One region of the Pseudomonas sp. GW456-12-1-14-TSB6 genome, then DNA from elsewhere that is predicted to be linked to it. Evidence: predicted binding sites of a transcription regulator. Region 1 holds the regulator's gene; the other holds the start of a gene.
The links. The regulator FliA, encoded in region 1, starts transcription of late flagellar genes. The targets are predictions, from matches to a motif close to CTAAAGTTTNNNNNNNNNNNGCCGNTAA.

Region 1 (7,138 bases):
TCATCTGCTTGCCACCCGGTGCCAGCAGCGCCAGGCCCGGACGCAGGATGTCGCCATCCTCGGCTTCCTTGACGCTGATGCGGCACAGCTTGTCCAGACGTTCGGCGAAGGCCTTGGTAAAGGCCGCCGGCATGTGCTGGATCAGCACGATCGGCGCCGGGAAGCTGGCCGGCAACTGGGTCAGGACCCGTTGCAGCGCGACCGGGCCGCCAGTCGATGTACCGATGGCGACGAGTTTGTAGTTTTTGCGTTTCGGGGCCGGCGACGAAGCGCTGGCCGCTGGCGCGCGAGTCGGTGCCGGCGCAGGGGCCGGACGGGCCGGAGCGCTGTGGCTGCCAAAGCTCGACGGCGCCGGCGCTGGGGTCGGCGCAGGTGCAGGCGCAGCGGCAGGCGCCGGCGCACTGTAGGCACTGAAACGACGGTTACTGCGCGAGATGCTGTGAACCTTCTCGCACAGCAGTTGCTTGACCTTCTCCGGATTGCGGGAGATGTCTTCAAAATTCTTCGGCAGGAAATCCACCGCGCCGGCATCCAGCGCATCCAGGGTGACCCGGGCGCCTTCGTGCGTCAGCGAGGAGAACATCAACACCGGTGTCGGGCAGCGCTGCATGATGTGCCGCACGGCCGTGATGCCATCCATCATCGGCATCTCGTAGTCCATGGTGATCACGTCCGGCTTGAGGGCCAGGGCCTGATCGATCGCCTCTTTACCGTTGGTTGCCGTGCCGACAACCTGGATGCTCGGATCCGCTGAAAGAATTTCCGAGACGCGGCGGCGGAAAAAACCCGAATCGTCCACCACCAGGACTTTGACTGCCATAAACACTCCATTAGGTGCGGCGGGACGTCGTCGCCCCGCCACCCCGGATTCAAATACGCCGTGCGGCGTAACGCTTGAGCATGCTCGGAACATCGAGAATCAGTGCAATGCGGCCGTCACCGGTGATGGTGGCGCCGGACATGCCCGGAGTTCCCTGGAGCATCTTGCCCAGTGGCTTGATGACCACTTCTTCCTGGCCGACCAGTTGATCGACGACGAAGCCGATCCGCTGGGTGCCCACCGAAAGGATCACCACATGGCCTTCGCGCTGCTCTTCGTGAGCGGCGGAGCTGACCAGCCAGCGCTTGAGGTAGAACAATGGCAGCGCCTTGTCCCGCACGATCACCACTTCCTGGCCGTCCACCACGTTGGTGGTCGACAGGTCGAGGTGGAAGATTTCGTTGACGTTCACCAGCGGGAACGCGAACGCCTGGTTGCCGAGCATCACCATCAGGGTCGGCATGATCGCCAGCGTCAGCGGCACCTTGATGACAATCTTCGAGCCTTGGCCCTTGGTCGAGTAGATGTTGATCGAACCGTTGAGCTGGGAAATCTTGGTCTTCACCACGTCCATGCCGACACCGCGGCCGGACACGTCGGAGATCTCGGTCTTGGTCGAGAAACCCGGGGCGAAGATCAGGTTGTAGCACTCGGTGTCGCTCAGGCGATCGGCGGCATCCTTGTCCATCACACCGCGCTTCACGGCGATGGCGCGCAGGACGTTCGGGTCCATGCCTTTGCCGTCGTCGGAGATCGACAGCAGGATGTGGTCGCCTTCCTGCTCGGCCGCCAGAATCACCTTGCCGCCACGGGCCTTGCCCGACGCTTCGCGTTCTTCCGGCGACTCGATGCCGTGGTCGACCGCGTTGCGCACCAAGTGGACCAGCGGGTCGGCCAGGGCCTCGACGAGGTTCTTGTCGAGGTCGGTCTCTTCGCCCACCAGTTCCAGGTTGATCTCTTTCTTGAGCTGACGAGCCAGGTCGCGAACCAGACGCGGGAAGCGGCCGAAGACTTTCTTGATCGGCTGCATCCGGGTCTTCATGACGGCGGTCTGCAAGTCGGCGGTGACCACGTCGAGGTTCGACACGGCCTTCTGCATCGACTCGTCGCCGCTGTTCAGGCCCAGACGCACCAGACGGTTACGTACCAGCACCAGTTCGCCGACCATGTTCATGATTTCGTCGAGACGTGCAGTGTCCACACGTACGGTGGTCTCGGCTTCGCTCGCCGGTTTTTCCGGTGGCGGCGTCGCCGGTGCACGAGCCGGAGCCGGTGCAGCAGCGGCGGCAGGCTTGGCCGGCTCGGCTTTCGGCTCAGGTGCTTTTGCAGCAGGTTTTGCCGCAGCGGCCGGGGCCTTCGCAGCAGGTGTTGCAACAGCCGAAGAATTACTGGCAGTCACGACGGCACCGGTGGCGACGTCAGTGAACTTGCCTTTGCCATGCAGATCGTCGAGCAGCGATTCGAACTCGTGATCGCTGATCAGATCGCTACCGGCCGCAGCCGCTGCCGGAGCAGCCGTTGCAGGGACCGAAGCAATCGCCGACTCCAGCGCATCAACGGCAAAGTTGCCCTTGCCGTGCAACTGATCGAGCAAGGCTTCGAATTCGTCGTCGGTGATGTCCGAGCTGTCGCCCGCCGCCGGAGCAGCAGGTGCAGCAGCAGCCGGAGCCACGGCGTCGGCCGCGAACTGGCCTTTGCCATGCAACTGGTCGAGCAGCGACTCGAACTCGGCGTCGGTGATTTCATCGCTGGCCGCTTCGGTGGAAGCAGGTGCAGCGGCAGCCGCCGGGGCTTCGGCTTCGGCCTTGACGGCGTTCAGCGAGTCCAGCAACTGTTCAAATTCGTTATCGGTGATGTCACCCGAATCACCTTCGACGACCAGTTCTTCGATCATCTCGGCAACCGGCGAAGCCGGGGCTTCATCCGCCGATTGCGGTTCGGCCAGACGCGCCAGGGCGGCTAGCAGTTCCGGGGTGGCGGCGGTGATCGGGCTGCGATCGCGGACTTCGCTGAACATGCTGTTCACCGCGTCCAGCGCTTCGAGCACCACGTCCATCAGTTCTGCATCGACGCGCCGTTCACCCTTGCGAAGGATGTCGAACACGTTTTCGGCGATGTGACAGCACTCCACCAGCTCGTTGAGCTGAAGGAAGCCGGCGCCCCCTTTTACAGTGTGGAAACCGCGAAAAATTGCGTTGAGCAGATCTGCGTCATCCGGGCGGCTTTCCAGCTCGACCAGTTGTTCGGACAGTTGCTCAAGAATCTCGCCGGCCTCAACCAGGAAATCCTGAAGGATCTCTTCATCGGCGCCGAAGCTCATTAATGGGGTGCTCCTACAGGTCTAAAAACCCAAAAAAACTCAAAATCCAAGGCTGGATAGCAAATCGTCCACATCGTCCTGACCGGACACAACGTCTTCTCGTTTATCGGCATGAATCTGCGGACCTTCACCCTGCGAGAGATGTTTTTGTGGATCTTTTTCAGCAAGCATCGCCGCACGGTCATGTTCGATGCCCGCAAAGCGGTCCACCTGGCTGGCCATGAGCACGAGCTTGAGCAGGTTGCTTTCGACTTCGGTGACCAATTGGGTCACGCGCTTGATCACCTGGCCGGTGAGGTCCTGGTAATCCTGGGCGAGCAGAATGTCATTCAGATTGCTCGACACCGCGCGGTTGTCCGCGCTGCTGCGTGCCAGAAAACCGTCGACCCGGCGCGCCAGTTCGCGGAACTCTTCAGCCCCGACCTCACGACGCATGAAACGGCCCCAATCGGCGCTCAAGGCCTGGGCTTCGTCAGCCAGGCCATTGACCACAGGGGTCGCGCTTTCCACCAGATCCATGGTGCGGTTGGCGGCAGCTTCGGTCAGTTTGACCACGTAGCCCAGGCGCTCGGTAGCGTCGGTAATTTGCGACACTTCCTCAGCCTGCGGCATGTGCGGATCGATCTGGAAATTGACGATCGCACTGTGCAGTTCACGCGTGAGCTTGCCCACTTCCTGGTACAGGCCACGGTCACGGGTCTGATTGAGCTCATGGATCAGTTGCACCGCGTCGCCGAACTTGCCTTTTTCAAGGCTTTCGACCAGTTCGACCGCGTGTTTTTTCAGGGTCGACTCAAAATCGCCCTGTGAAGATTCGTTATGCTCCATAGCTCCCCCGCGCGTTCATCAGCCGATGCGTTCGAAAATCTTCTCGATTTTTTCTTTCAACGCCTGGGCCGTGAAAGGTTTGACCACATAGCCGTTCACGCCGGCCTGGGCCGCTTCGATGATCTGCTCGCGCTTGGCTTCAGCGGTCACCATCAGCACCGGCAGGTGCTTGAGCTTTTCATCGGCACGCACGTGGCGCAGCAGGTCGATACCGGTCATGCCGGGCATGTTCCAGTCGGTCACCAGAAAGTCGATGCTGCCGCTGTTGAGCACCGGAATGGCAGTGGTGCCATCGTCGGCTTCAACGGTGTTGGTGAACCCCAGATCACGCAACAGGTTCTTGATGATCCGCCGCATCGTTGAGAAGTCATCAACGATGAGGATTTTCATGTCTTTGTTCAATTCGACCTCCAAGCAGTCTTAAACGCGCCCAGCACCTGGACGCGCCATTTCAATCAATCCGGCAAAACACTCGATGACTGTCTGGAGCACAACAGATCGAGACCGGTGCCGTTCACCACCGCACCAGCCTCGTTCGCAGTGTCCCCACACTGCCTTCAGCGCGCTCGCCACTCCCCCAAACGCCCCCGCAAGCGGGCCGCGCACTGGCTGTGTAACTGGCTGACCCGCGATTCACTGACGCCAAGGACTTCACCGATCTCCTTGAGGTTCAGCTCTTCGTCGTAGTACAGCGCCAACACCAGTCGCTCACGCTCCGGCAAATTGGCAATCGCGTCCGCCAGCGCGGCCTGGAAACGTTCGTCTTCCAGATCGCGCGACGGCTCCAGATGAGCACTGGCGCCATCCTCGTGCAGCCCTTCGTGTTCGCCGTCCTGCAACAGGTCGTCGAAACTGAACAGCCGGCTGCCCAGGGTGTCGTTCAAAATCCCGTAGTAATCGTCGAGACTCAATTGGAGTTCGGCCGCAACTTCGTGATCTTTAGCGTCACGGCCGGTTTTAGCTTCAATCGAGCGAATCGCGTCGCTGACCATACGGGTGTTGCGGTGAACCGAGCGTGGCGCCCAGTCCCCTTTTCGGACTTCATCGAGCATCGCACCACGGATCCGGATGCCCGCGTACGTTTCAAAACTGGCGCCCTTGCTGGCGTCGTATTTGGTCGAGACTTCGAGCAGGCCGATCATCCCGGCCTGGATCAGGTCTTCGACCTGCACACTGGCCGGCAATCGCGCCAGCAAGTGGTAGGCGATGCGTTTGACCAGTGGCGCGTAACGCTCGATCAGCTCGTACTGCGCGTCACGCGCCGACTTTTTGTAAAGGTTCATACCGCTGGCGGTCATAGCACAGGTCCTGCCGTTTGCTGCACGAGGCGCTCGACGAAAAATTCGAGGTGGCCGCGCGGGTTGGCGGGCAGCGGCCAGGTGTCGACCTTCTGTGCGATCGCCTTGAACGCCAGCGCGCACTTGGAACGCGGAAAGGCTTCATAGACCGCACGCTGCTTCTGCACCGCCTTGCGCACGCTTTCGTCGTAGGGCACTGCGCCGACGTATTGTAGGGCGACGTCCAGGAAGCGATCCGTGACCTTGGTCAACTTGGCGAACAGATTGCGACCTTCCTGCGGGCTCTGGGCCATGTTGGCCAGGACGCGGAAGCGGTTCATGCCGTAGTCGCGGTTCAGCAGTTTGATCAGCGCGTAGGCGTCGGTGATCGAGGTCGGCTCGTCGCAGACCACCAGCAACACTTCCTGGGCTGCGCGCACGAAACTGACTACCGAGTCACCAATACCCGCAGCGGTGTCGATCACCAGTACGTCGAGGTTGTCGCCGATGTCGCTGAACGCCTGAATCAGGCCGGCATGCTGGGCCGGGCTCAGGTGAACCATGCTCTGGGTGCCGGAAGCGGCCGGCACGATGCGGATCCCGCCGGGGCCCTGCAACAGCACGTCGCGCAGCTCGCAGCGGCCTTCGATCACGTCGGCCAGGGTGCGTTTGGGGGTCAGGCCCAGCAGAACGTCGACGTTCGCCAGCCCCAGGTCGGCGTCCAGCAGCATGACCCGACGGCCAAGCTCTGCCAGCGCCAGGGACAAGTTCACTGACACATTAGTCTTGCCGACGCCACCTTTGCCGCCGGTCACCGCGATCACCTGTACGGGATGCATGCTGCCCATGTTATTTCTTTACCTTGTCTTGCATAGACGGAGGCCACATTACTGGCTGCGCGTTCACAACCGGAACAATGCATGGCAGACCATCGATGTAGGTACAAAAACGGTTCATTACCTCAGCCAACCTGCTTGGTCGGACTGTGGTAGATATCAGCGAACATGTCAGCCATGGCTTCTTCGCTGGGTTCTTCCTGCATTTGCACACTGACGGCGCGGCTGACCAGTTGATGACGGCGCGGCAGATGCAGATCATCCGGAATACGCGGCCCATCGGTCAGGTAGGCGACCGGCAGTTCGTGACTGATCGCCAGGCTCAGCACTTCGCCAAGGCTGGCCGTCTCATCCAGTTTAGTCAGGATGCAGCCGGCGAGCCCGCAACGCTTGTAACTGTGATACGCGGCGGTTAGAACCTGTTTCTGGCTGGTGGTTGCCAGCACCAGATAATTTTTCGACCGAATGCCACGACCGGCCAGACTTTCCAGCTGCATGCGCAGCGCCGGATCGCTGGCTTGCAGGCCGGCGGTATCGATCAGCACCACGCGTTTGCGCAGCAGTGGATCCAGCGCCTGCACCAGGGACTGGCCCGGATCGACGTGGGTCACCGACACATTGAGGATGCGACCCAGAGTCTTGAGCTGCTCCTGCGCGCCGATACGGAAACTGTCCATGCTCACCAGCGCGATGTTCTGCGCGCCGTACTTGAGCACGTAACGGGCGGCCAGTTTGGCCAGGGTAGTGGTTTTGCCCATGCCGGCAGGACCGACCATGGCAATCACCCCACCCTCTTCCAGCGGCTCGACTTCCGGCACGGCGATCATCCGCGCCAAGTGCGCCAGCAGCATGCGCCAGGCCTGACGGGGTTCGTCGATCTCGGTGATCATCGACAGCAGATCACGGGACAGCGGGCCGGACAAACCGATGCGTTGCAGACGACGGTACAGATTGGCCTGAGCCGGACGGCTGCCTTGCAGCTGGTTCCAGGCCAGGGTGCCGAGTTGCACTTCCATCAGTTCGCGCAGGCTGTTGAGCTCGAAACGCATCGAGTCCA
Region 2 (7,138 bases), on a different contig from region 1:
TGCCGAGCGCTTTATCGAAGCTGATGCTCATGTCGGGAACCTTCAGGTGACCGGATTTTTCGTAACTGGGTTATAGCAAGCGGCGTGCCAGTTTTAGAAAGCCCCGGATTACGGGGCTTTGCACGCAATCGGCAAAGCGGCAATGCCAGAAAAGCGGCAACCGGTTTCCGCCGGATGCCGCTTTTCTGCCGCCTGCCACCGGCAAAACCTTCAGGCATAAAAAAACGGGAGCCCCTGAGGACTCCCGTTTCTTGTGGCGCCGGTGTTTCACTTTGCCTGGTAGATGATCCCCGGGCTGCACTGAACCATCTGGTAATGATCCGGCAGACCGTTCAGCGCTTCGGAAGCGCCAAGGAACAGATAACCGCCCGGCTTCAGCGTGCTGTGAATGCGCAACAGGATGTCCTTCTTCACCTCGGCGGAGAAGTAGATCAGCACGTTGCGGCAGAACACGATGTCGAACTTGCCCAGGCTGGCGTAGCTGTCGAGCAGGTTGAACGAGCGGAATTCCACCCGGTTCTTGATCGGCGCCTTGATCACCCAGCGCCCCGGCCCTTTCGGGTCGAAGTAGCGCTGCAGACGATCGGCGGACAGACCGCGACCGATCGCCAGGCTGTCGTACTCGCCGGTCTTGCAGTTGGTCAGCATGCTGCCGGACAGATCAGTGGCGACGATCTGCACGCCCATCTTCAACTGGCCGATGTTGGTCCGCTCGAACTCGTCGATCGACATCGACAGCGAATAGGGTTCCTGACCCGACGAGCAGGCCGCCGACCAGATCCGCAGACGCTGGTTGGGAGCGGCCTTGATCGCCTCGGGCAGTACCTTGTTCTTCAAGACTTCAAACGGATAGGTGTCGCGAAACCACAGGGTTTCGTTGGTCGTCATGGCATCGACCACCTGCTCGCGCAAACCGCTGCGTGGCTGGGTCTGGATGCGCTGAACCAGCTCACCCAGGGACTTGATGCCTTGCTGCTCCATCAGTTTGTTGAGACGGCTCGAGACCAGATACTGCTTGTTTTCACCGAGCAAAATGCCACAGGCTTTTTCCAGGAAGACCCGGAACTGTTCGAAATCCAAATTACCCGTAGACAAATGATGCCGCCTCTTAAATCGTGTTGAACGCCAGGGGCAGAAGGCCCTTAGCTGATGTCTGCTGCTTTGATCCGGTCGACTACCCGGGATGCCAGGTCATCAGGACGGAATTTGGCCAGGAAGTCATCGGCACCGACTTTCTTGACCATCGCCTGATTGAACACACCCGACAACGAAGTATGCAGGATGATATGAAGCTTTTGCATGCGAGGGTCGCTGCGGATCTCGGCCGTCAGGGTGTACCCGTCCATCTCCGGCATTTCGATGTCGGAGATCATCATCAGGAACTCTTCTTCCGGCTTCTTGCCCTCGTCGACCAGCTTGCGCAGGTAATCCAGCGCTTGCCTGCCGTCGTTCAACGCCACCACTTCGACACCGACCGTCTGCAGGCAACGCGTCACCTGCTTGCGCGCCACCGACGAGTCATCGACCGTCAGCACCCGCAGCGACAGCGCCTTGCTCTGGGTCTCGACATCCACCACGCCGACCGAAATCGCTTCCGGGGTCGGCGCCACTTCCGCCAGCACCTTCTCGACGTCGATGATTTCGACTAACTGATTGTCGACCCGAGTCACAGCGGTCAGGTAGTGATCGCGTCCGGTGCCCTTGGGCGGCGGATGAATCTCTTCCCAGTTCATGTTCACGATACGTTCCACCGAGCGCACCAGGAAACCCTGGGTCTTGGTGTTGTATTCCGTGATGATCACGAACGGACTGTTCTTGTCTTTCAAAGCACCGGAGCCGGTCGCCATCGCCAGATCAAGGATCGGAATGGTCGCCCCCCGGATATTCGCCACCCCGCACACGACAGGACTGGACTTGGGCATCAGCGTCAGTTGCGGGCACTGCAGCACTTCCCGAACCTTGAACACGTTGATCCCGTAGAGCTGCTGGCCGTCGAGACGGAACAACAACAGCTCCAGGCGATTCTGCCCCACCAGTTGCGTGCGCTGGTTCACCGAATCCATTACACCAGCCATGCCCAGACTCCTACACCAACGCCAAGTGTTGTTGCGACGCACATTCATTGCTAAACGGCACGGCGCTTGCTTTTTAACTCGTATGAACGCTCAAACGACATTTTTCCGACGCCTGACATCTCCCCTCCGCAGAGGGCTTTGCGCGATGTCCGCCGTTTGCCTGTCTTTCGCTGGCAGCCCTGCCGTTGCTGATGCGGTTACCATGCCTGACATGCTTATCGGCGTCACTCAGGGCTTTCTTGAATTCACCGTAGAAGACTATCTCGCCACCAGTCAAACGGAAGGCCGATATGAAATCGAGGTCAACCAGCTCGATCCACGCATGCGCATGCCTATGTGCGACAAGGAATTGACAGCGACACTGGAGAGTCCGGCACGCCCTCTGGGCCGTGTCACGGTCAAGGTCCGCTGCGAAGGCGCCTCCCCCTGGACGGTGTTCGTGCCCGCTCAAGTCCGCCTGTTTCGCGAGATTGTCACCACCACGCGGCCACTCAAGCGCGCCGGCATCATCGAGCCGCAGGACGTGACCTTGCGCGAGCGCGACGTCAGCACGATCAATCAGGGTTTCCTGACGTCGGTGGATGAAGCCATCGGCCAGAAATTGACCCGACCAACGGTAGCCGATCAAGTCATTACCCTGGTGCATCTGGAACAGGCGGAAGTGGTTCGCAAGGGCGATCAAGTGGTGATCACCGCCCGCAGCGGTACCCTCGCCGTCCGGATGCCGGGCGAAGCGCTGGCCAACGGCGGCCTGAAAGAACAGATTCGAGTGAAGAACCTCAACTCCCAACGGGTCATCAAGGCGCAGGTTGTAGCGCCCGGCCAGGTGGAAGTGGCCATGTAAGCGGCGATGTGAGCGGCGGCATGAACGGATATTTGAAAAGCCCCTGAGCGTTTGGCAGAAAACTGGCGCTGGCCAGAGCTGTTCCCTAAACTGTGCCGCAGCAGGATCTGCAACGGCGCATGCAAGCTCATTGCTAAATGGGCCTAAAGTTTTCCAGGGGATGGCCGAGAACATGGCAAGCGTCCAAATTCCCAGAGGTTTTTAACATGGTCATCGATTTCAGCCGTTTGAACAGCTCCTCGTCACTTACGGGCAGTACACGTACCAGCAACGCCAAGGAAACCGCCGAAACCGGCACCTCCGCGCCGCTGAATACCCCGGCCGAACAGGCCAGTACCGCAAAAAGCGGGGAATCGGTACACCTCAGCAATGAGGCTCAACAGTTGCAGAAGGTCACTGACAAGCTGCGTGATCAGCCTGCCGTCGACAAGGCCCGCGTGGCCGAGTTGAAAGCAGCGATTGCCGATGGCAGCTACAAGGTCGACAGCAACCGTGTAGCCAGCAAACTGCTCAATTTCGAAGCCCAGCGCTAGGCCTCGGTCAGCGCCAGGCTTTTGGACGCTTAAAACCCAAGGCCAGCCATGCACGACACTAATTTATTGCAACTGATCATCGACGACTTTGCTCCAGCTCAACAATTGCTGGAGTTACTGCAAACCGAGTCCCTCGCCTTGCACGGTCGCGACATGCCTCTGCTGGAAGAAATTCTGGCGAACAAGCAGGCATTGATCATTCTGCTCGAACAGCATGGCCGCAAGCGCAGCGAAATCCTCGCCAGTCTCAATCTGTCGCTCGACCGCGCCGGCCTGGAACAACTGGCCAGCCAGTCGAGCATCGGCGACCAGTTGCTCAGCCAGAGCGATGTCCTGACCGATCTGATCGCCCAGTGCCAGGCAGCCAATGCCAGGAATGGCCAGTCGATCATCATGCAACAGGCCGCCACGGCCAATCAGCTGAAAATCCTCACCGGCGGCGAGCCACCCGCGCTCTACGATGCCAGTGGCACCTTCTCCAAACTGCAGAAACCGCGCGCGCTCAGCCAGGCGTGATGCTTTCTTCTATGCTTGCGCCCTATCAACGTGCGAAACATGCTGGCAAAATACTGGCCAGCCGTAGTCAAATTTTGTCTGGAGATTGATTTAACGTGTCCAACGTCCTCAGCGCGGATGATGCTCCGCAGCCCCCAAAGGTGCTCACTACACCTCTGGAAATCTCCAGCAACCTGCGCCAGCTGCAAGAAAGCCATGATCCTCTGATCATCACCTTCCACGAGCGCAGCCAGCGCTTCCAGAGCTACCTGATCAAGGTTGACCGGGAAACCGCCACGATTGCCCTGGACGAGATGATCCCGCGCGATGGCGAACGCTTCCTGCTCGCCGGCGAGCCGTTCAAGGTCGAAGGTTTTCATGACGGCGTGCGCATTGCCTGGGAATGCAACGGCACGCTGAACATCGAAGAATCCAGTGGCGATCGCTTCTACACCGGCGACCTGCCCACCGAAGTGGTTTATCACCAGCGCCGCAATGCGTTCCGCGCCGCTTTGAAGCTGACCGACCTGGTCAGCGTCGAACTGGGCGGCGAAAAGCTCAAGTCGCCTATCGGCGGCAAACTGCTGGATATCTCCGCCACCGGCTGCAAACTGCGCTTCGAAGGCGACATCACCGACCGCCTGCAACTGGGCCAGGTTTATGATCGCCTGATCGCCGCGCCGCTGTTCGGCAACCAGCCGACTTCGGTCGAGCTGCGTTACCTGCACTTCGAAGAAAAACTCAACATCACCTTCGCCGGCCTGCGCTTTCACAACATCAGCGGCCCGGCGGCGCGCAACGTCGAGCGTTTCGTTTATCAACTGCAACGCGAAGCGCGTCGGTTCGATAAAGACGACCTCTGATCGGCATGCATGAAAAAATGGGCAGTCACTGCGGTGACTGCCCGTTTTTTTATGCCTGAATCACGGCCTGGCGGGGCTGATGTCCGGCCCTTCGCCTTCGATTGTCGAGTCGGTTGACGCGACAGGTTCTGGCTCGGGTTCAGGCTCCGGAGCGACCGTATTCTGCATCTGCTCCTGCACCACCTGCTCGTCAACCCGCGGGTCAAGCGCTGCCACCAGCGGCGAACTGGACATGCTGTCCGGCATCGCCACGTGATGCAGCGGCGCATCATCGACCTGGTGCAGATTGGTCACGGCTTTCGGCCGGATCCGCCATACCAGCACCAGCGCGAAAAAGGTGAAGAACGCGTACAGACTCTGCGGCCCGAACAGCTTCATCAGCACCCCGGCCGCCAGCGGCCCGATACTCGCCCCCACGCCGTAAGTCACCAGCAGCATCGCCGTCAGCGACACCCGACGCTCGCCTTCGACGTGGTCGTTAGAGAACGCCACCGCCAACGGGTACAGGCAGAACTGCACCAGCGAACAGAGGAAGCCGACCACGAACAGTACCTCCAGCGGCACTTGCGGCAGGATCGCCAGCGGCAACGAAGCAAACGCGAGGAACAGCGCGAAACAGCGGATCAACAGCGCCCGGTCATAGCGGTCGGACAACCAGCCCAGCGGCCACTGCACCACCAGCCCGGCAAAAATGCAGCTACCCATGAACAGACCGACCTGTTCGGTGGACAGCCCCTGCTGCGAGGCATACAGCGGCGCCAGACCGTAGAACGAACCGATGATCAGCCCTGCCCCGAGGACCGTACTCAGCGACTGCGGCACGCGCTTGATAAAGAAGCGCGGCTCCATCGGCGCCGGATGCAGCGGTGCCGGGTGAATCCGCCGCGTCAGTGCCACCGGCACCAGACACAGGGCAAAACACAACGCGACCAGCATCAGCAGTTCCAGACCAAGGCCCGGGTGCATGACCAGAATCAGCTGACCGAGTACCAGCCCCAGGTACGACGCGATCATGTAGCCGCTGAACACCAGACCGCGCTGATTGGCGTCGGCCTGCTCGTTCAGCCAGCTCTCGATGACCATGTACTGGCACATCATGCCGAGGCCGACGATGGTCCGCAGCACCAGCCACGCCGGCAACCAGTCCACCAGGCCATGACCGAGCACCGCCGCGCCGACGATCCCGGCACACGCCGAGTAGGCACGGATATGCCCGACCCGGGCGATCAGGCGGTGACCGATCTTGCCGCCCAGCACCAGACCGAAATAGTTGGCCGCCATCAACGCACCGACCCACAACCCGTCGACATGGTCGGCAGCCAGACGCAAAGCCAGATAAGTAGAAAGAAGGCCCGAGCCGATCAACATCATCAGCGAGGCGAAATACAGCGCTCGAAAGGATTTCCAGATTTGGCGCATCGGCGTTCCGAGCGGCTCCTTGCAGTAAGTATCGGGCTATCAAACGATAGCCCGACGGCGACATTTCGTCAGGCCTGGGCTGCTAGAACACGGCGCTCCCAGGGAGTGATTTCATCAAAGAAGCTGGTCAACTCCATGGTCTTCGAAGCGATGTAGCCTTCGATGAACTCCGTGCCGAACAGTTCCTTTGCAAGCTGGCTGCGTTTCAGACGTTCGAGCGCCGCGTGCAAGGTACACGGCAGCGAAAGATTGTCCGGCACGTCGAACTCGCCCTGAATCGCTTCGCTTGGCTCGAGTTCATGCTCGATGCCGTACAAGCCGGCGGCCAGGCTTGCGGCAATCGCCAGGTACGGGTTGGCATCGGCCCCCGGCAAACGGTTCTCGACCCGACGCGCAACCGGCGAACTGGCCGGAATGCGCAGGCCGGCGGCGCGGTTGTCGTGGGACCAGCAGGCATTGTTCGGCGAGGCAAACGGATGGCACAGCCGTTGATACGAATTGACGTTCGGCGCAAACAGCGCGGTGAAGTCGGCCATGCCCGCCTGCTGCCCGCCGATGAAGTGGCGGAACATCGCGGTTGGCTGACCGTCGGTGTCGCTGAACACATTCTTGTCACTGTCGATCTCGACGATGCTCTGGTGAATGTGCATCGAACTGCCCGGCGTGTGCGCCAGTGGCTTGGCCATGCACACCACGGTCAGGCCGTGCTTGAGCGCGACTTCCTTGAGCAGATGCTTGAACAGAAAGGTCTGGTCGGCCAGCAACAGCGGATCACCGTGCAGCAGGTTGATCTCGAACTGGCTGACGCCCATTTCGTGCATGAAGGTATCGCGTGGCAGGCCCAGAGCCGCCATGCATTTATAGACTTCACTGAAGAACGGTCGCAGACCGTTGTTGGAACTGACGCTG

Region 2: a site for FliA is predicted at 3,063-3,090, ahead of flgM (flagellar biosynthesis anti-sigma factor FlgM). Genes of this name have one in related genera too.

The regions. Positions count from the first base shown of each region.
Region 1 covers NZ_JBWKZE010000038.1:4,303-11,440, reverse strand. The annotation lists gene AC07Y2_RS25605 (protein-glutamate methylesterase/protein-glutamine glutaminase) at 1-820, opposite strand, end outside; gene AC07Y2_RS25600 (chemotaxis protein CheA) at 870-3,140, opposite strand; gene AC07Y2_RS25595 (protein phosphatase CheZ) at 3,180-3,968, opposite strand; gene AC07Y2_RS25590 (chemotaxis response regulator CheY) at 3,987-4,358, opposite strand; gene fliA (RNA polymerase sigma factor FliA) at 4,526-5,266, opposite strand; gene fleN (flagellar synthesis regulator FleN) at 5,263-6,093, opposite strand; gene flhF (flagellar biosynthesis GTPase FlhF) at 6,207-7,138, opposite strand, start outside.
Region 2 covers NZ_JBWKZE010000010.1:53,987-61,124, forward strand. The annotation lists gene flgB (flagellar basal body rod protein FlgB) at 1-31, opposite strand, end outside; gene cheR (protein-glutamate O-methyltransferase CheR) at 268-1,095, opposite strand; gene AC07Y2_RS11575 (chemotaxis protein CheV) at 1,143-2,075, opposite strand; gene flgA (flagellar basal body P-ring formation chaperone FlgA) at 2,158-2,919, shown strand; gene flgM (flagellar biosynthesis anti-sigma factor FlgM) at 3,126-3,452, shown strand; gene AC07Y2_RS11590 (flagella synthesis protein FlgN) at 3,501-3,968, shown strand; gene AC07Y2_RS11595 (flagellar brake protein) at 4,064-4,810, shown strand; gene AC07Y2_RS11600 (MFS transporter) at 4,871-6,229, opposite strand; gene AC07Y2_RS11605 (glutamine synthetase family protein) at 6,298-7,138, opposite strand, start outside.